DNA from 2 places in the Psychrobacter sp. H8-1 genome. Region 2 is predicted to be linked to the other one. Evidence: riboswitches for the same ligand, from Rfam matches in the RefSeq annotation. Region 2 holds a riboswitch; the other holds the start of a gene.
What was found. A riboswitch is a leader RNA that binds a small molecule or an ion and turns the genes downstream of it on or off. The one in region 2 is predicted to bind thiamine pyrophosphate.
Positions count from the first base shown of each region.

Region 1: linked by a shared signal. The riboswitch ahead of tenA (thiaminase II) and the one ahead of thiC (phosphomethylpyrimidine synthase ThiC) in region 2 are both predicted to bind thiamine pyrophosphate.

Region 1 covers NZ_CAJHBG010000001.1:998,699-1,008,935, reverse strand. Annotated here, with positions in the region: gene rpoD (RNA polymerase sigma factor RpoD) at 442-2,319, shown strand; TPP riboswitch at 2,527-2,669, shown strand; gene tenA (thiaminase II) at 2,808-3,455, shown strand; gene JMY01_RS04220 (class I SAM-dependent methyltransferase) at 3,512-4,210, shown strand; gene JMY01_RS04215 (YbeD family protein) at 4,463-4,858, shown strand; gene nrdA (class 1a ribonucleoside-diphosphate reductase subunit alpha) at 5,382-7,658, shown strand; gene JMY01_RS04205 (hypothetical protein) at 8,190-8,417, shown strand; gene JMY01_RS04200 (hypothetical protein) at 8,607-8,807, shown strand; gene JMY01_RS04195 (hypothetical protein) at 8,877-9,269, shown strand; gene nrdB (class Ia ribonucleoside-diphosphate reductase subunit beta) at 9,371-10,237, shown strand, end outside.
Region 2 covers NZ_CAJHBG010000001.1:2,989,576-2,999,812, reverse strand. Annotated here, with positions in the region: gene JMY01_RS12410 (alpha/beta fold hydrolase) at 1-470, opposite strand, end outside; gene JMY01_RS12405 (ABC transporter ATP-binding protein) at 502-2,418, opposite strand; gene JMY01_RS12400 (EamA/RhaT family transporter) at 2,766-3,644, shown strand; gene JMY01_RS12395 (fructose bisphosphate aldolase) at 3,996-4,886, shown strand; gene thiC (phosphomethylpyrimidine synthase ThiC) at 4,979-7,096, opposite strand; TPP riboswitch at 7,341-7,485, opposite strand; gene JMY01_RS12385 (oxidative damage protection protein) at 7,607-7,897, opposite strand; gene argH (argininosuccinate lyase) at 8,255-9,628, opposite strand; gene JMY01_RS12375 (histidine kinase) at 9,814-10,237, shown strand, end outside.

The DNA.
Region 1 (10,237 bases), 2.0 Mb from region 2:
TCCTCATTTTGAAAATGATGATAAAAATGAGATAAATTGAAGTCAAACAAGGAAAATAACGCAGATAATATCGGGATACTAGCCAGTTATTTTACGCCGTTTGGCAAAATTTAGCCATTTTTAGTCCATTTAGATGCAATCGTTCAGGTTGAGGACACGTCCTAGTACGTCCAGAATTTATTGATGATTATATGATCTGTTTTTAAAAGCATTTAGTGTATTTAATAATTTTTTGCTTAGTAACTATTTTATTTATTTAATAATATTTTTATTTCGTAATTTTATTGTAGTTTTTTGAGCCTTTATTCATATCAACTCATTTTCGTTATCATTGACATCCCCTACGCCTTTTTGTGATCAATCGACTGATTGGATCCACGCACCGAGCAAGCGATGGCACGTCATATCACGGAAATGTCCGACGCAAGTAAGTGAGTATTTATGAACGATAAGTCCATTTCTAAGTCCACCTCGCAACTGGCCACCTTAATTCAAATGGGTAAAGAGCAAGGGTATCTTACCTATGCTGAGGTGAATGACCAACTGCCCGAATCCATCACAGAAAGTGATCAGATCGAAGACATCGTCCAGATGTTGACAGACGTCGGTATCAAAATCTTTGAATCAGCGCCTGATGCTGATGACATTTTGATGAACGACGAATCAAGTGACGACGACATGGCAGCGGATGAAGCCGCAGCGGTACTTGCCTCTGTAGAGACTGAGCCTGGTCGTACCACCGACCCTGTGCGTATGTATATGCGTGAAATGGGTACCGTTGATTTGTTGACCCGTGAAGGTGAGATTGTCATTGCCAAGCGTATCGAGGAAGGTATCCGCGATGTGCAGCATGCCATGGCTTATTGGCCAGGTACGGTACAGTTTATTTTAGATGAATATCAGCGTGTATTAGACGGTGAAAAAAAGCTTGCCGATGTCATCACAGGCTTTTTAGATCTTGAAGAAGATACGGACAAAGCCGCTGAAAAAGAAGAGAAAGTTCCTGTCATCAAGCCAAAAGCCAATGCAAAGGCTAAAGACGTTGATGATGAAGACGAAGAAGAAGAAGTCGAAGAGGAAGAAGAAGCTGAAGAAGAAACAGGCGGTATTGATCCTGAAGAAGTGCGTATGCGCCTCGAAGAGATCGAGCATTTATTTATCAAAGCAAAAAAAGCTTTGGCTGAATATGGCCGCGGTAGCGAGCAAGCAAATGAAGCTTATGAGCAACTTGCCAGCCGCTTTATGCTGCTCAAGCTCAACAACCGTATGTCTGATCAAGTAATGGCGATTATGCACGATGTCTATGACGATGTGCGTAAACAAGAGCGTCAAATTATGCGTTTGGTGATTCGCCGTGGTCGTATGCCGCGTTCAGAATTTCGTAAAACCTTCCCAAGCAATGAAACCAATGTTGATTGGCTCACCGAGCGTCTAAAAGGCAAGCCTGCCTTCGCTGAACATTTAGAAAAAGTCATTGATGACATCATCCTCCTACAGCGTAAAATCCTTGATTACGAGCAAAGACTCGACATGGACATTCGTGATATGAAGGACGTCGCTCGCCGTATGGCTGTTGGTGAAGCCAAAGCCCGCCGCGCCAAAAAAGAGATGGTCGAGGCCAACTTACGCCTAGTCATTTCTATCGCCAAAAAGTATACCAACCGTGGTTTACAGTTCTTGGACTTAATCCAAGAAGGTAACATTGGTCTGATGAAAGCGGTCGATAAGTTTGAATATCGCCGTGGTTATAAATTCTCAACCTATGCCACATGGTGGATTCGTCAGGCAATTACCCGCTCTATCGCTGACCAAGCACGTACCATTCGTATTCCAGTACATATGATTGAGACCATTAACAAAATAAACCGCGTCTCACGTCAGCTCTTACAAGAGATGGGACGCGAGCCTACGCCTGAGGAATTGGGCGAACGCTTAGAGATGGACGAAGTCAAAGTGCGTAAAGTACTGAAGATTGCCAAAGAGCCTATCTCTATGGAGACGCCAATCGGTGATGATGAAGACTCGCATCTAGGCGATTTCATCGAAGACGGTACTATCTCAAGCCCTGTGGACGATGCGACGGCAGCTGGTCTGCGCGAAGCGACTCGTGATGTACTTGGCAACTTAACTGAGCGTGAAGCGCGTGTGCTAAAAATGCGTTTCGGTATCGATATGCCAACCGATCATACGCTCGAAGAGGTCGGCAAGCAGTTCGATGTGACGCGTGAACGTATCCGTCAGATCGAGGCAAAAGCGTTGCGTAAGTTACGTCATCCGTCACGTTCTGAGCACCTGCGCTCTTTCCTTGAGAATGACTGATTTATCTAAACGTATATAAACATTCTTAAAATCAAATCAAAAAAGCTGAGCATGTCTCAGCTTTTTTTGTGCCTGAATTATGCTTGTCAGATAGCCATTGCTGATGGTTCTTTGAACATGACTTGCTAATGATGACTGAGTTCGTCTATCATATGGCTCGACTGCTTGAATAATAGCAGCTCGAACTCATTTTATATATATTTCTAAAAAACCTTGTCGGGGTGCTTTGATCTTAGATTTCGTTTATAGACCGTAATTATTTAGTCTATTGAAATCCAAAACCATGGCTGAGAGTTACCCGCGAACCTGATGCAGTTAGCACTGACGTAGGAAACAAGCGTGACATTTTGCAGCACCTCTCTTAAGCATATATTGCTAAGTAACTCTTGCCGGTTTATTCACACAAGCTGGTAAGGCTTTTTTGTGCCTGCTCACTTCTCGTCTCCTACTCTTTGCTTACTTGCACTTTATAACAGTAAGTGAAAACCATGAACTACCAAACACTACGTCACAACTGCCCGTCATGGGATGATTACATTCAGCATGATTTTGTCAAACAGCTGGCCGCTGGCACGCTCGCCTCTGACAGCTTTCGCCACTACCTCGTGCAAGACTACTTATATCTGATTCACTATACCCGCGTGATGGCGTTGAGCGTGTACAAAAGCGACACGTTGGCACAGATGCGTGTGGGTCAAGCAGGTATCAACGCCATGCTCGATATGGAGATTGGCATGTATTTGGACTTCTGTCGCCAATGGGACATACCACTTTCGCAGGTAGAGGGCGCTGCTGAATCTGCCGCAACCATCGCCTATAGCCGCTATATATTAGACGCTGCAATGTCAGGCTCACTGGCTGAGCTGTACGCCGCTATTGCCCCTTGCTTGATGGGCTATGGAGAAATTGGCAAACGCATCAAAGCCGAGGGCTTTATCGCGGGCAATCCTTACCAGCCATGGATTGATGTGTTTTCTAGTGATGAGTTCCAAGCGATTACCGCGCAGAACGAAGCACAGATTGATGCGCTCTTAGCAGAGGCCAGCCCTGCTCAGGCAGACAAGTTCCAACAGCTATTTGACACCGCTGCGCGTATGGAGGTCAACTTTTGGCAGCAAGCGTTGGATCTGTCATAGCCCCTATTTTTTATAAATAAATATCTAACTTAACCCACTACTTAAGGAGAAACACCATGGCAGCATTTGATGAACACGCAAGCGCGTACGACAGCTGGTTTTTTGACAATCAAAACTTACTCACTAGCGAGCTAAAACTGGTCGCGCATTTTTTGGACAAAGATAGTGAGATATTGTCTATCGGCTGCGGTAGTGGCCTGTTTGAGTCGCTACTAGCAAAGGATTACGATATCCATATTACCCATGGTATCGAGCCTTCAAAAGACATGGCAGCAGTCGCTGAGAAGCGCGGATTAAAAGTAGATATCAGCCCTGCCGAAACCTGCGAGATTGCGCCTAATACCTTTGACATCATCATGTTTAACGGCAGTGTCAGCTATATCAGTGACCTGGATATCTGTATAAAAAAGGCATTTGACGCTCTAAAAACTGGCGGCAAGCTCATCCTTATCGATGTCCCAAAAGAAAGCGGCTTTGCCAGTCTGTATAATTTGGCCAGCGCCGTCGATACTTGGGAGCATCCGCTACTTGCGCACATCTCCCCTGCTGACCCCTATCCTATTGAACTGGTGAAATCAGCAAACTGGCGCACCACTGATGAAAAAATCGCCCTGATGCAAGCCAATGGCTTTGTTGATTTTGAGTATGCCCAGACCTTACTGACGCACCCGATGTATGCCAATGACAAAGTCCAAGAAGTCGTCGAAGGCTATGATCGCGGTGACTATGTGGCGGTTTGTGGGTATAAAAGATAAGTCGCTTACTTGTAGTTATCATTGCTCATACTTATCATGCTTTATATTAAACAATAACACGTCGCCATCGTCATCCCAGCACTTGAATAATCACCCAGCTGCCACTATATATAGTGAACAGAGCGACAGGCATTAACAAAGCTATTCATCCAAAGCTTTAGATCCATGAAAGAGCTGAGCAAATCTCAGCTCTTTGACTTTTTTGGTAGTAATGTTAAAGCCCATATTTCAATAAAAAATAAGGATGCCATCATGAGTGATGACCCAAGAGACACCAGCAACCAAAACCACAGCAATCAAGATCAAGCGCCCAAAAGAGATGTCAAAGTCACAGAGCTAGTTGCCAACGACGGTATCTTGAAGGGTAAAAAAACTGATGTGCAGAATCCAGAGCTGTGGGAGTTCCCAATGGACTACCCGATGAGCATCATCGGTCACGAAGGTGAGCATGAGAGTCTGCTCAATGAATTGAAGCTGATTCTTGGTAGTCAGTTTCCAAAGTTTGATTTGGCCTCTATGCAAGTCAAGCCTTCCAAAACAGGCCGCTTTCATTCAGTCCGTGTCAACCTACACTTAACTGCTGTTGAGCAAGTGAACGAGCTGTATGCCGCACTTGAGAGTGCCAAGACGGTACGTATGGTGGTTTAATATAGCGAGTCCAATTTATCTTTAAGCGCAAAATATTGGAAGGTCAATCGCTGACAATATCCTCAATCGTCATCCATATGGGTGGCGATTTTTTTCGGTCTCAGGTACAATCAGCCGCGCTGTAGTCAGCATTATATTGACGGTTAAGGGTCAGTCATTTACCAGATGACAAAACGAGAATTGCAACCCATTTTTTACAAAATATTTTATTATTTTTGCCATTCTCGCCTAACCCTTATACCATCGTCCTTTGCTCAAATCCAAACACCCTTAATCCCTACAACAACATATATCCACTATAAAATCAATATAGCTTTTTCAAAAATTTCCCGCTATATTGTGTCTACTTAACAAAAAACACGCTATATATAGTGCTCAGTGATATTAACCATCACTACGAGTAGATGTCATCTTTTGCCTAAAAAAACCTAGGCTTGCAAGACCATACTGTATAACGTGACAAAAATACTTGCTTGATTTGTCTACGCAAGATAATAACTAGCTATCAACAATAGAGGACAGCATGACACATATCGATAAAATCAAAGTGACCAAACGTGACGGACGATTAGAGCCTATTGATTTAGATAAGATTCATAAGGTAATCGAGTGGGCAGCGGATGGTTTGGATAATGTCTCCGTGTCACAAGTTGAGCTAAAGTCACACATTCAGTTTTACGAAGGCATCAAGACCCGTGACATTCACGAGACCATCATCAAGTCAGCCGCTGACCTCATTTCTGAAGACACGCCTGACTATCAGTATCTGGCTGCGCGTCTGGCCATTTTCCATCTGCGTAAGATTGCCTACAATCGTTTTACCCCGCCGCATCTGTTTGATCATGTGACCAAGCTGACCGAATCAGGCAAATACGATGAGCATATCTTGGCTGACTACAGCCGTGCAGAGTTTGACGAGTTAGAAGCATACATCGACCATTGGCGCGACATGAACCTCGCCTACGCTGCTGTTGAGCAGATGGCTGGTAAATACCTTGTACAGGACCGCGTCAGCAAGACCGTTTATGAGAGCCCACAGTTCTTATACATGCTGGTGGGTATGTGTCTGTTTGCCAACTATGATAAAGCTGAACGCATGAGCTATGTCAAGCGCTTCTATGACGCCACCTCACAGTTCAAGATTTCCTTGCCGACACCTATCATGTCAGGCGTGCGTACACCATCGCGTCAGTTTAGCTCGTGCGTCTTGATCGAATGCGGTGATAGCCTAGACTCTATCAATGCTACCACCAGCGCTATCGTGCGTTATGTGTCACAGCGTGCTGGTATCGGCATCAATGCTGGCCGTATCCGCGCCCTTGGTAGCCCTATCCGTGGCGGTGAAGCGCAGCATACGGGTTGTATCCCCTTTTATAAGCTGTTCCAAACGGCAGTGAAATGCTGCTCACAAGGCGGCGTGCGTGGTGGTGCGGCGACGCTGTTTTACCCACTGTGGCATTTAGAAGTTGAGTCGCTACTGGTACTGAAAAACAACCGCGGCGTCGAAGACAACCGTGTGCGTCACATGGACTACGGCGTACAGTTAAACAAAACCATGTATACGCGTCTGATCAAAGGGCAAGATATCAGCCTGTTCTCACCTTCTGACGTACCTGGCTTGTATGATGCGTTCTTTGAAGATCAAGACACCTTTGAAGAGCTATACACCAAGTACGAAAATGATCCAAGCATTCGTAGCCGTCAAGTACCTGCAGCAGAGCTGTTTAGCCTAATGATGCAAGAGCGTGCCAGCACAGGTCGTATCTATATCCAAAACGTCGACCATTGCAACACCCATAGCCCGTTTGACCCTACAGTTGCACCGATTCGCCAATCAAACCTCTGTATGGAGATTGCGCTACCGACTAAGCCACTCGACAACATCAATGACGAGACAGGCGAGATTGCTCTTTGTACGCTATCAGCGGTCAACTTGGGTAAAATCGACAACGTCAGCGATATCGAAGAGCCAGCCGAGCTCATCGTGCGTGCGCTCGACGCCCTACTCGACTATCAGGACTATCCAGTCAAAGCCGCTGAGAATGGCAGTATGCGTCGCCGTACTCTAGGTGTTGGCGTCATCAACTACGCGTATTACCTCGCCAAGAATGGTGTGCGCTATTCAGACGACAGTGCCCTAGGTCTGACGCATCAAACCTTTGAAGCGCTGCAATTCTATCTCTTAAAGGCCTCAAACAAACTGGCAAAAGAGCAAGGCGCTTGCCCTGCGTTTAACGAGACTACCTACTCACAAGGTATCTTGCCAATCGATACTTATAAGAAAGACTTGGATGCCATCTGCCAAGAGCCGCTGCATTTAGATTGGGAAACGCTACGTGGCGAGATTACCGAGCATGGTCTGCGTAACTCTACCCTAACCGCCTTGATGCCGTCTGAAACTTCTAGTCAGATTGCCAACGCGACCAATGGTATCGAGCCACCACGTGGTCTGGTATCTATCAAAGCGTCAAAAGACGGTATCCTTAAGCAAGTGGTGCCTGAAATTGACAAGCTGCGTGGTCAATACGAGCTACTATGGCAAATGCCAAACAATGACGGTTACCTAAAGCTGGTCGCCATCATGCAGAAGTTCGTCGATCAAAGTATCTCTGCCAATACCAACTATGACCCAACACGTTTTGACGGTCAGCGTGTACCGATGAAGGTATTGCTAAAAGACTTGTTAACTGCTTATAAGCTTGGCGTAAAGACGTTGTACTACCATAACACCCGTGATGGTGCGAATGATGCGCAAGCGGATATGGAAGATGATTGTGCTGGCGGTGCTTGTAAGATTTAGGGTTCGACTATCCAGCTCTCTAATTCAATTTAGAGAGTTGGGTAGATATTTTTATTTAGCAAAAAAAAGGAGGAGAAACAGAAATATATATAGCAGAAAACCACTAAAACCAATCAATAAAGAGGTAAATTAAGTATGGCTAAGAATACAGGCCGTAATACCCGTAAAGGTTCGGTAATAGCTCGAACTCAAATGAAGCATCCTAGTAACCCTAAGCATTCGCTTAAGAGAGACGCTACTACAGGTCAATTTATGAGTGGAATGAAAGGTAGTTATAAAGGAGTAGCACAGGAGGTAGACGACAGAAGAAAATAAAAATGGCACTGATGATAAATCATCAATGCCATCGGAGATACTGAATACGCCAATATTCAATATCAGGAAGTTGAGACTATCGACGTCCACAAGTGATACGGAACAGAATAACTTCGTAGAGTGACGTATTCTAGTTTAAACCGTACCACTTGTCCAAGAAAATCGATGAAGTATTAGTCATCCTTTAAAATAAACTTAGACGAGAGGTAAAAGTATATGGAAACATATCGTGATTTAAATAACGATTCAGGTGTCAGTGCTTATGAAATCAGTAATCACTCAATCACTGTGCGTTTCAAAACAGGTACAGTGTACCTATATAACTATGCATCAACTGGGATCACTGATATCGAAGAGATGAAAAGACTCGCAGAATCTGGAGACGGCTTAAATAGTTATATTGGTAGAAAAGTCAAAGGCAACTACGCTAAAAGACTAGCGTAGATAGTTTGAGCCGTAGGGTGGGTTAGCCAAAGCGTAACCCGCCATAGATTTTTGAAAATGACACAAACGGCGGGTTACATTTTATCCTCATTCTCTACGTGAATTCGGTAAAACTAACCCACCCTACGCCCAAATAGCAATATCGATAAGGGTTGTAGGGTGCGCCCAGCGCACCAAAGATATTGAAGCATGATGGATAGCGGTATCCTGCCAACGACGATGGCTCTCAGAAAATCACAGATTTTCTCTTGCGTCGGGGCAAAGCAGTGCTTTGCTTTTTCCCTCCTCAAGTCTGGGAGTGGTCGCTCGAACGTTGGAACGCTACCAGACACAATAGACTGCACGCCAGCGGCTAGGCAGATACAAGCGGTAGGCGGGATTGGCTACTGAATATCGATACGATTCACTAAAAATACTTTGGCTTTACCGCTATAATTGAAGCACATAGACAGAATAAAAATGACGGAGGTCATAGACTTGCAATATACCGCAATCATCAAAGACGGTGGGTTGTTTATTCCTAACGTATTTTCCGACCTAAATGATGGCGGCTCGCATATCGTACAAGTGGAAATGAACATCGAAGACGTTCGTCAGCAATTAAATGCAAGCGCAGCACCTAACACAGCAGAGCCCAAAAAAACAGTCGCAAAAAAACAACTAAAGAAACAGCCCAAAGCACAAGCGTCAAAAGAACCACAAGACCAGAATGTGGGTACACTGCGTAAGAGCACTGTCGATGAATTGGCCGCATTGGATGATACGGAGCTAAGCGAAATATTCAAAGCCTATCTCAATGATGGATTCAATGATAAAGAAACACCGACACAGATATCTTTGGAGAATCTGTAACACACAGTCTATAAGATAGCGCCTATACGCAGTTTTGCTTAGATATTAGAGCCCTATTCCAAACTTAAATTAACCACCAAAAAACTTATAAAGGTAGAACAATGACTTATTCAGTTTTTTCTCAAAACCCAAATGACGCGCTAAAAGAGCCGATGTTCTTTGGTCAGCCCGTCAACGTCGCCCGCTATGACCAACAAAAGCACCCTATCTTTGAGCAACTGATTGAAAAGCAGTTATCGTTCTTTTGGCGTCCAGAAGAAGTCGATGTCTCACGCGACCGTATCGACTACGGTAACCTGTCCTCGCATGAGCAGCATATCTTTATCAGTAACCTAAAATACCAGACCCTACTCGACTCTATCCAAGGTCGTAGCCCAAACGTAGTGCTATTGCCGCTGGTGTCTATCCCTGAGCTGGAGACGTGGATTGAGACGTGGACATTTTCTGAGACCATTCACTCGCGCAGCTATACCCATATCATTCGTAATATCGTCAATGACCCAGGTATCGTCTTTGATGACATCATGCAAAACGAGCACATCCTAGAGCGTGCTTCTGATATTGCAAAATACTACGACGACTTATATTACAACTCGCAGCTGTTCAACCTCTATGGCGCGGGCACTCATACAGTCAATGGCAAAGAAGTCACGGTCGATTTAAAGACTCTAAAAAAGCAGCTCTATTTGTGCATCATGGCGGTCAACGTCCTAGAAGCCATTCGCTTTTATGTGTCCTTTGCCTGCTCATTTGCCTTTGCAGAGCGCAAGCTGATGGAAGGTAACGCCAAGATCATTAAGCTGATTGCTCGTGATGAGGCGCTACATTGCACCGGTACACAGCACATGCTCAATCTAATGCGCAATGGCAAAGACGACCCAGAGATGGTAGAGATTGCCAAGGAATGCTACGAAGAAAGCCTAGCGATCTTTACCAGCGCTGCCGAACAAGAAAAAGAATGGGCAAGC
Region 2 (10,237 bases):
GGCTCTTGAGTCATCAGTAGTCGCCGAGGAATACGGCTATATAACAGTGTCTGCGGCTTGGTAAAGGTCACAGGATCAATAAGGTATAACTGTGAAAATAATTCAGGACGCTGTGCAGCGGCCATCACCGTCGCGCTTGCGCCTTGCGAGTGGCCAATACCTACAATGGGCTGGTCTTGGGTTTTCTCTAGATATTCAATCAGCATAGCGGCATCTTGCTCACGGGTCATCACTTTATTGGCCGGTTCATCGTACCAGTAGCCACGCATCGCCAAAGAGCTAAGATCAAACCCTGCTGTCAGCTCTGTCAATAACGGCTCATAAGTGCCGACTGTGAAACCATTACCACCATAGAAATGTGCTGAAGGGCGCTGATCATTGAGGGTTGCTTCTAACTTATTGAGCGAGCTTAGATCATAGTAGCGTGCTTGCTGGTCGTTAATACTGATGCTTTTTGCATATGCTTCCATGAGAATAATACTACCTTTTAATCTACATTAACTAACTGTCTTCACCTAAGAAGCCACCACTTTGACGCTGCCACAAGCGCGCATAAACACCATCTATTGCTAATAGCTCATCATGACTACCTTGCTCAATGATATGACCTTTATCCATCACTACCAGTCTGTCTAGAGCAGCAATGGTAGAGAGGCGATGGGCAATGGCAATCACGGTCTTGCCAGTCATGATGTCATTGAGACTTTCGGTAATCGCAAACTCAATCTCAGAGTCAAGTGCGCTAGTGGCTTCATCCAACAATAAAATCGGGGCGTTTTTTAGCATAACACGGGAGATGGCGATGCGTTGACGTTGACCACCAGAGAGTTTGACTCCGCGTTCACCCACTTGTGTATCAAGGCCAGTGTTGCCTTTGTCGTCGTATAGATCTTTGATAAAGTCCCATGCCTGCGCTTGTTTGGCCGCATGGATGATTTCTTCGTCACTAGCGTCAGGGCGGCCATAAGCGATGTTTTCACGCACGGTACGATGGAGCAGTGAGGTATCTTGGGTGACCATACCAATTTGCCCGCGCAAGGACTCTTGGGTGACCTCATCGATGGCTTGTCCATCTATCAGTATTTTACCTTTATCGACATCAAAGAAGCGTAATAGTAAATTTACCAAAGTTGACTTACCAGCCCCTGAGCGCCCGACCAAACCAATCTTCTCACCTGGTTTGATATCCAAATAAAAGTTATCTAATAGTTTGATTTGTGAAGCGTTCAGCGCGGTGGCGGCAGTCTCAATCTCGTCAACACGCTCACCTTCGACGTCGGTGTTTTCTTCGCCTTCATAACTAAAATCAACATGGTCAAACACAATATGACCATCAGTGACGTTGAGTGCTGGCGCATTGGGCTTATCAATGATGGTTTGCGGCGCAGATAAGGTACGCATGCCATCTTGCACCGTACCGATGCTTTCAAAAAGACTGGCGGTTTGCCACATAATCCAGCGCGTTAGGCCGTTTAGACGTAACGCCATAGCCGTGGCTGCGGCAATCGCGCCGACGCCAACGGCGCCTTGTTGCCACAAGTACAGACCAATACCCGCCGTGCTACTGACCAAAATAACGCTAATAAGGTGGGTTGATACTTCTAAATAACTGACCCAGCGCATTTGCGCATGCACCGTTCCCAAAAACTGCCCCATGGCGTTTTTGGCATAACCAAGCTCACGGCGTGAGTGGCTGAATAGCTTGACCGTCATGATATTGGCGTAGGCATCGGTGATACGCCCAACCATCAAGGCGCGGGCGTCCGCTTGGACGATTGCGGTACGTTTGAGCCTAGGAATAAAGAACCACATGGTCAGGCCAACCAAGACAAACCAAGCGATAAAGGGTATTAATAATAGGCTGTCTAAATTAAATAAAATGACACCAGTGGTAATAAAGTAAACCGTGACATACATGAACATATCAGTGACGGTCATCACAGTATCGCGCACGGCAAGCGCTGTTTGCATCACCTTAGCAGAGACACGACCAGAGAACTCATCTTGATAAAACTGCATCGATTGCCCAAGCATGCGCTGATGGAAGCGCCAACGCATTTGCATTGGGAACACGCCCTGTAGGGTCTGAAAGTGGATAAACGATGATAAGGCAATCCAAAATGGACTGACAAGCATCACTGCAAACATCAGCAGCAACATATCCCCTTTTTCTGTCCATAGATTTTGCGGTGTATAGATGCCAAGCCAGTCGACTATGTCACCAATCCACGCAAACAGCATCGCCTCGTATATTCCAATACCTGCGGATAAAATCATAAACAGCAGGAGCCAGCCACGCAGACCTTTGGTACAGGCCCACAGAAACCTCAGCAGTCCATCACGGGGTGAGGGCAGCGGCATAGGGGATTCAGGAAAGGCTGGCAGGCGGTTTTCAAAAAAGCGAAATAGAGCATTCATAGGCAATAGAAATACATCAAGATGACTGGCATCATTAAAAGTGACAGGCTTCTTGAGCCATTATTTATAGGGGTGCAACAGCACGCTAGTTTAGCAAAACTTAGCAATCACACCTGCATGCTAATTGTAATTTGAACGCAGTAGACACTTTGTACGAACCAATATTTTGAGCGGTTATAAATAGATTGCCATATGGGAAATATATTGTTACATTCTATAGTTTTATTTTATTTGCTTGAGATCAATTTTATTTTGCACTGATGATAGCGCCAACACTAGGGCGTGTCCTCAATCAAATTATATGAATAATAAACACGCAAACTTGCGGCTTAATAAGGTAGAAGCTAATGATATATTTAACGATTGCGGTGCTTTGCAGCGTCGCTGTCTCTGTACTATTAAAAGTATTGCGTCAGAAGAATATAGACATTCGTCAAACCATCGTGGCAGGTTATCCTGTGGCTTTTTTGCTCACTTGGTTATTATTAAAGCCAGATGTTAGCAGTATTGGTACTTTGGGCAATGCGTGGGGTATTATCATTGCACTTGGCATCTTATTACCTGCCGTCTTTGTGATCCTTGGACGAGCGATTGAGGCGGTCGGTATGGTCGCAACCGATGCCGCGCAGCGTTTATCGCTGATTATTCCTATCATCGCGGCATTTATGCTATTCGGTGAAGTACTAACAGGAACGCGAATATTGGGGTTAGGACTGGGTTTCTTGGCACTTGCGGCTTTAATCTACCGTCCGCAACAAGCAGTTAGCACTCAAGACATTAGTAAAAAAGCTACTACTCCTAACCGTACACTACGAACTCCATTATGGCTATTTGGGGTATGGGCAGGCTATGGCGTTATTGATATTTTATTTAAACAAGTTGCCAAGCAAGGAGCTGCGTTTCCGCTGACTTTATTTGTCAGTTTTGGGATGGCAGGACTGCTCTTGTTTATCTACTTGCTCATCACTCGCGTGCGTTGGCAGGGTAATGCTCTGATAGCAGGGCTGCTACTTGGTGCACTCAACATGGGTAATATCTATGCGTATGTGCGTGCTCATCAGGTTTTGTCTGAGTCGCCAAGTATCGTATTTACGGGAATGAACGTCGGTGTCATCGCGGTGGCGACTATCATTGGTGTAGGCGTATTCAAAGAGCAGCTTAATCGTATAAACATGCTTGGGATAGTACTCGCAGTGAGCTGTGTGGCGGTTCTGTTTTTGGCTTAAATAGTTTTTATGCGCTTAACTGCCATTGAGTTGGATGTTGCAATAGCATAATCAATGAAAAAAAGTAGCTGATGACACGATATTTGCTCGTCAATTAACGGTTCAGTTTGTATATTCTTCTCGCGGTATATATACTAACTCCTAGTGATGGTCTACAAAATACCAACAATTGTTCTAGGAAGGTGCTTATTCTTAACTGACTGAATATAGGCACAAAGCATGGTGTGTGGTAAAGTTGTTTATGATTCGATGACGTATAAACGCTTATAACTCATCTAATATACAACATCTAATGTACAACGTATCACAATAAAAACTGACCCTTATTAATAAGTATAGGATGAACACTTAATGGAATACCAAAAGCAATTACAACGCATAAAAAACGATTCAGGCTTTATCGCTGCACTTGACCAAAGTGGCGGTAGTACGCCCAAAGCGCTTGAGAACTATGGCGTGAGCGGCGATGAATACGATAATGACGAAGCCATGTTTGATTTGGTACATGAAATGCGTGCGCGTATCATGACCTGTGATACTTTTGATAATGAGCGCGTCCTTGGTGCGATTTTATTTGAAGATACGATGGATCGCGAAGTCAATGGTAAGCCAACGGCTAACTTTCTATGGGAAGATAAAAATATTGTCCCATTTTTGAAAGTAGATAAAGGCTTAGCAGAACAAATGAGTGGCGTGCAAGTCATGCGTCCCATGCCAGATTTGGATGCCTTATTAGATAAAGCCAAAAAGTATCCAGTGTTCGGTACTAAAATGCGCTCAGTGATTTATGAGCCTAATGTCGATGGTATTGAGCTGGTGGTGCAGCAGCAGTTTGACGTTGCCAAACAAATCCTTTCAAAAGGTCTCATGCCAATTGTAGAGCCAGAAGTAGATATCAATAGTGCTAAAAAGCATGAGTGTGAACTACTGCTCAAAGCGGATATCCTACGTAACCTTGAGCGTCTAAGCGATGACCATCAAGTGATGCTAAAGCTCACCCTACCTGAAGAGGCTGGCTTTTATCAAGAACTGATTGATCATCCAAAAGTGCTCAAGGTAGTTGCACTGTCTGGTGGCTATAGCCGTCATGATGCGTGCGATAAACTTGAAGAGAATCCAGGTATGATTGCCAGTTTCTCACGTGCTTTTACCGAAGGCTTGAGCAAACAGCAAAGTGATAAAGAGTTTGCTGATACGATTGATGCTTCTATTGATGAGATTTATAAAGCGTCGAAGGTTTAACGAAATTTGTTACTGATATAAGCCATCTAAAAGCAAAAAGCTCTACTATTAGTAGAGCTTTTTTATTCTAAATAAGAAATAAACAGTTTACCCTAAACCTCTTTATATAATTGACGACCCTCAGAGTGATATTTCTCAGTCATCTTTGCCATACCTTGACGAACTTCATCTAAGCTCGCTTCTCGGGCTTGTCCAACCAGCTCGGTATCAACTTGCTTGATGCGATGATTATTATCTTTTAGATCACCGCTACTTGGCGTCACTTTACTCTCTAAACCCTTAGCATATTCGCGCACGTTTTGAGTGATTTTCATTGAGCAAAATTTCGGGCCGCACATGGAGCAAAAGTGGGCGGATTTGTGCGCGTCCTTTGGCAAGGTCTCATCGTGATATTCACGCGCCGTATCAGGGTCGAGTGCCAGATTAAACTGATCATCCCAGCGGAACTCAAAACGCGCTTTAGATAAGGCATTATCACGTGCCTGTGCACCCGGATGACCCTTGGCAAGGTCGGCAGCGTGAGCGGCAATCTTATAAGTGATGATACCGTCTTTGACGTCCTTTTTATTGGGCAGACCGAGATGTTCTTTGGGCGTCACATAGCAAAGCATCGCCGTACCGAACCACCCAATCATCGCCGCCCCTATGGCGCTGGTAATATGGTCATAACCAGGAGCAATATCTGTCGTTAATGGCCCCAACGTATAAAAAGGCGCATCTGCACAAGTCTCAAGCTGCAAGTCCATATTCTCTTTAATACGGTTCATCGCGACGTGGCCTGGGCCTTCAATCATCACCTGTACATCGTGCTGCCAAGCAACTTGCGTGAGCTCGCCAAGCGTACGCAATTCGCCAAACTGCGCTTCGTCATTGGCATCTTGTAAACAACCAGGACGCAAGCCATCACCTAAGCTAAAAGCCACATCATACTGCTTCATAATCTCGCAGATATCTTCAAAATGTGTGTATAAAAAGCTTTCTTTATGATGGGCAAGGCACCACTGCGCCATGATTGAGCCTCCACGTGAGACGATACCTGTGAGTCGATTAGCGGTTAGAGGCACATAACGCAAAAGTACGCCCGCGTGAATGGTGAAGTAATCTACGCCTTGCTCCGCTTGTTCAATCAGCGTATCACGGAATATTTCCCACGTGAGGTCTTCTGCTACGCCATCGACTTTTTCAAGTGCTTGATAAATAGGCACCGTACCGATGGGTACTGGCGAGTTACGAATCAACCATTCACGGGTCTCATGGATATGATTGCCCGTGGATAAATCCATGATCGTATCGGCGCCCCAACGCGTCGCCCACGTCATTTTCGACACTTCTTCATCGATAGAAGAACCGAGCGCCGAGTTACCGATATTGGCATTGATTTTCACCAAGAAATTGCGCCCGATGATCATCGGCTCGGATTCAGGATGATTAATGTTATTGGGAATAATTGCGCGTCCAGCCGCGACCTCAGAGCGTACAAACTCAGGGGTAATTATTGTAGGCGTATTAGCACCGAAGCTTTCGCCGTCGTGCTGACGCATATCAGTCAGCTCATGCTGCTTTTGCGTTTCGCGAATGGCGATATATTCCATTTCAGGAGTAATGATGCCGCGACGTGCATAGTGCATCTGCGTGACATTACCCGCTTTACCATTGACTTTTTTGGCACGGCGCGGCTTATCAATATGGGCAAAACGTAGATTGGCCGTGGTGATATCACGCGCACGCGCTTGCCCGTATGAGCTGGACAAGCCGCTCAATTGCTCGGTATCGTCGCGCTCAGCTATCCAGCCTTCGCGTAGTTTTGGTAAACCTTTGGTTAGGTCAATTTGGGCATCAGGATCGGTATAGACACCTGAGGTGTCGTAGACATAAAATGGCGGGTTTTGCTCCCAGTCAGCCTCAGCCAAGCTCTGAATAGGCGTTGGAGCCAGCTCAATCTTGCGCATTGGTACTTTGATATCGGGTCTTGAGCCTTCGATATAGACTTTTTGCGAGGCGGGTAGGATGCGGTGTAAGTCGCGAGCGTCTTCTTCAAAACGGGCGTCGGTAGACGTACGGTGGGCAGGGGTTTTTAGCGCGTCCGCTTTTTTGTCAGCTTTGCTATTATGCCCATTATCAATAGAATTATTGACGGGCGTATGAATATTAGCAGAAGTGCTCAAAGTGGAGTTAGAGTTGGTACTTGAGCTGTTTTCTAGAGTAGTCATATGCTGTCCTAGCGTGTTGGTTTTTGAGTAAAAGCAACACCGCCAGTAGCTGCGGGGGTAAGCGTTGGTTATCAATACAAGCTCAGTTTTATAAAAACCATCTACTACTAACCCTAGTAATAGATGGTTTTAAAAAATCAGTGGACGCAGCTTAATATTAACCGTCACCCTTAAGCGCTTAACAAGCGACATAAAATAATAACGGTAATATAAAGGCATTTCTGCACGCCCTTTGTATCGGTATAGCCAGTGCTTAAGACTTCCCTGCGTCGGTACTAACCGCATCAGGTTCGGCGGGTGATCTCTCAGCGAATGTATAAAGGCAGATACTTTAATAAAGCAAGTTCAGTAAAGCGAGCCTTTAATACACCGCACCCCGAGTCTGTCAGTGTTGTGAATCAGCTTTATACTAACAAAAATTTATGATGAAACCTAGCCATCTATTGATAATTAATAAACGATAAGTTTGCTCGTATTAAGTTTATTAGTTTAAGCTGTCACAGGAGTGTGTTATGTCTCAGGTGTCCAGCCTTGCGGGCGTTCGTAGTCTTCATTGTCCAAAAACTTGTTACGCTGCTCAGTCAAAAACTTTTTGGCTTCAGGATCCATCATGCTCAGATGGTTTTCGTTAATCAGCATGGTTTGTAGCTCAAGCCAGTCGTTCCATGCTTTTTCAGAGACTGTCTCTTGCAGCGCTTGTCCTGCTTTGTTAGGAAAAGGAGGATGCGGCATTTTTGGCAAGTCTTTTTGGTATTTGCGGCAAAAAACTGTATTGGCTTGCGGATTAAAAGTCTCAGTCATGAGGTACTCCTTATTAGTGGTATTAAGTCGTTATTATGGTACTGATATGGTACTGAATCGAATATTCATATCAACCTATAGTCGATGCACTTTAAAAAGAACATAGCGCTACTGGGGTGAATTTTGCGCAGCCTCTGTGATAACAGCACGCAAGTAAAATTTATATCAGTAGCGCGCTTAAATTTATGTAAGAGTTTTATTTTCAACTGACTATATGATAACGGTCTTGGGAGATTTAGCAAAGGCTATCAAGTGTATAGACGGTAACAGCTGCCATTCTTGATAAAACTTACAAAAACACCCGCATGGATGGCGGGTGTTTTTATTTGATAAACTATGCAGTGGTAAATCAGATACTTATGCAAACACTTTTAGACGCGCACGACCGTTAGCTACGGCTAGCTTAACCTGATTGGGTGCAGTACCGCCTAGATGATCACGGGCGGCAAGTGAGCCTTCCAAAGTTAAGAAATCAAACACATCATCACCAATCGCGTCACTAAACTGCTGCAGTTGAGCAAGTGATAAATCACTTAAATCAACGCCTTCTTTAATACCCAATGCAACCGCATTACCGACCACTTCATGCGCATCACGGAATGCCACACCTTGGCGAACCAGATAGTCTGCCAAGTCGGTCGCAGTCGCATAGCCTTTCATGGTGGCTTCGCGCATGGCATCGATGTTTGGCGTGATGTTTGGTAGCATATCAGCAAAAGCGAGTAGCGAACCCGTTAAGGTGTCAACGCAATCAAAGAGAGGCTCTTTGTCTTCTTGGTTGTCTTTATTGTAGGCCAGTGGTTGGCTCTTCATCAGGCTTAATAAGGTCATCAGTTGTCCAAAGACACGCGCCGCTTTACCACGTACCAACTCTGGCACGTCAGGGTTTTTCTTTTGCGGCATGATAGATGAGCCAGTACAGAAACGATCTGGAATCTGTACAAAGTTAAACTGCGCCGACATCCACAAGATGATCTCTTCACTCATGCGTGATAAATGCATCATTAAGATAGAGGCCGCTGAAGTAAACTCAATGGCAAAATCACGATCAGAGACCGCATCGAGTGAGTTTTGACAAATACCTTCAAAGCCAAGCAGCTCAGCGGTAATGGTACGATCAATTGGGAAGGTCGTACCCGCAAGGGCAGCGCTACCAAGTGGCATCTGGTTGATACGGCGACGGGCATCGACCAGACGCTCGGTATCACGATATAACATCTCAAACCATGCCATCACATGATGGCCAAAGCTAACTGGCTGCGCCGTTTGCAAGTGCGTAAAGCCAGGCATGATAGTATCGGTATGCTGCGCTGCCAAATCAAGCAGGCCGCTTTGTAGACGTACCAACAGAGCGATGATATTGTCAGTTTCTTCGCGTAACCACAGACGAATATCGGTGGCGACCTGATCATTACGGCTACGTCCTGTATGCAGTTTTTTGCCGACGTCGCCGACGATATCGGTCAAGCGTGACTCGACGTTCATATGCACGTCTTCAAGCGTAATGGACCAGTTAAACTCGCCCGCTTCGATCTCGCTGAGCACTTGCTGTAAGCCATCGATAATGGTTGCGACTTCCTCGCTAGTCAGAATCTCGCACTCTTTGAGCATGGTAGCGTGGGCGATAGAGCCTTCGATATCATGACGGGCAAAGCGTTGATCGAAGCCGACTGACGCAGTGAATGCGGCAACGAAGCTATCGGTTGCTTCACTGAAGCGTCCACCCCACATTTGCTGGCCTTGGCTACTTGATTGGTTATTTTGTGCGGTGTTTTTAGCTGCGTTTGTGCTAGAATCGAGCGCACCTGAATGATTATTTGGCTGGGGATTACTAGAATTTGAAGAGTTGGCGTTCATATTGGTCTAAGACAAGTCAGGAGAATAAGAGCTTAAGTATAGCAAAGGATGAGGTTGCCTTGCTAGCTGAGCGCTTAGAGTTTTTTATTCCCAAACTCATGGAGGTCATGAAGCTTTGGCAGTGGCTGCTGTATATCGTTTTTTGGTCGCTGTTTGTTACCGTTATTGATCGTCATGATCTCGTAACTTGGTCAGAGTTTTTGCTCAAATTTATGAGCCGAGTCATTCAAAATATTTTGTCGATTATCCCTCCGTTATATTTGATTGATTATCTGCGTCCTATTCTGAAGCGCATGAGCATCCCTAAAGTCAGTATGTTTATATTACTGCTCATGATCATCAGCTCTGCGTTAATGATGATCTTGGTGATGCTGGTTATGATCAACGTTGGCTGGCTTGAATACAACTATCACGCTTTTGTATTAAATGTATTGTTTGATGGCGTGATTTCTGGTGGTTTTACGTTAGTGTTTTTAATATATT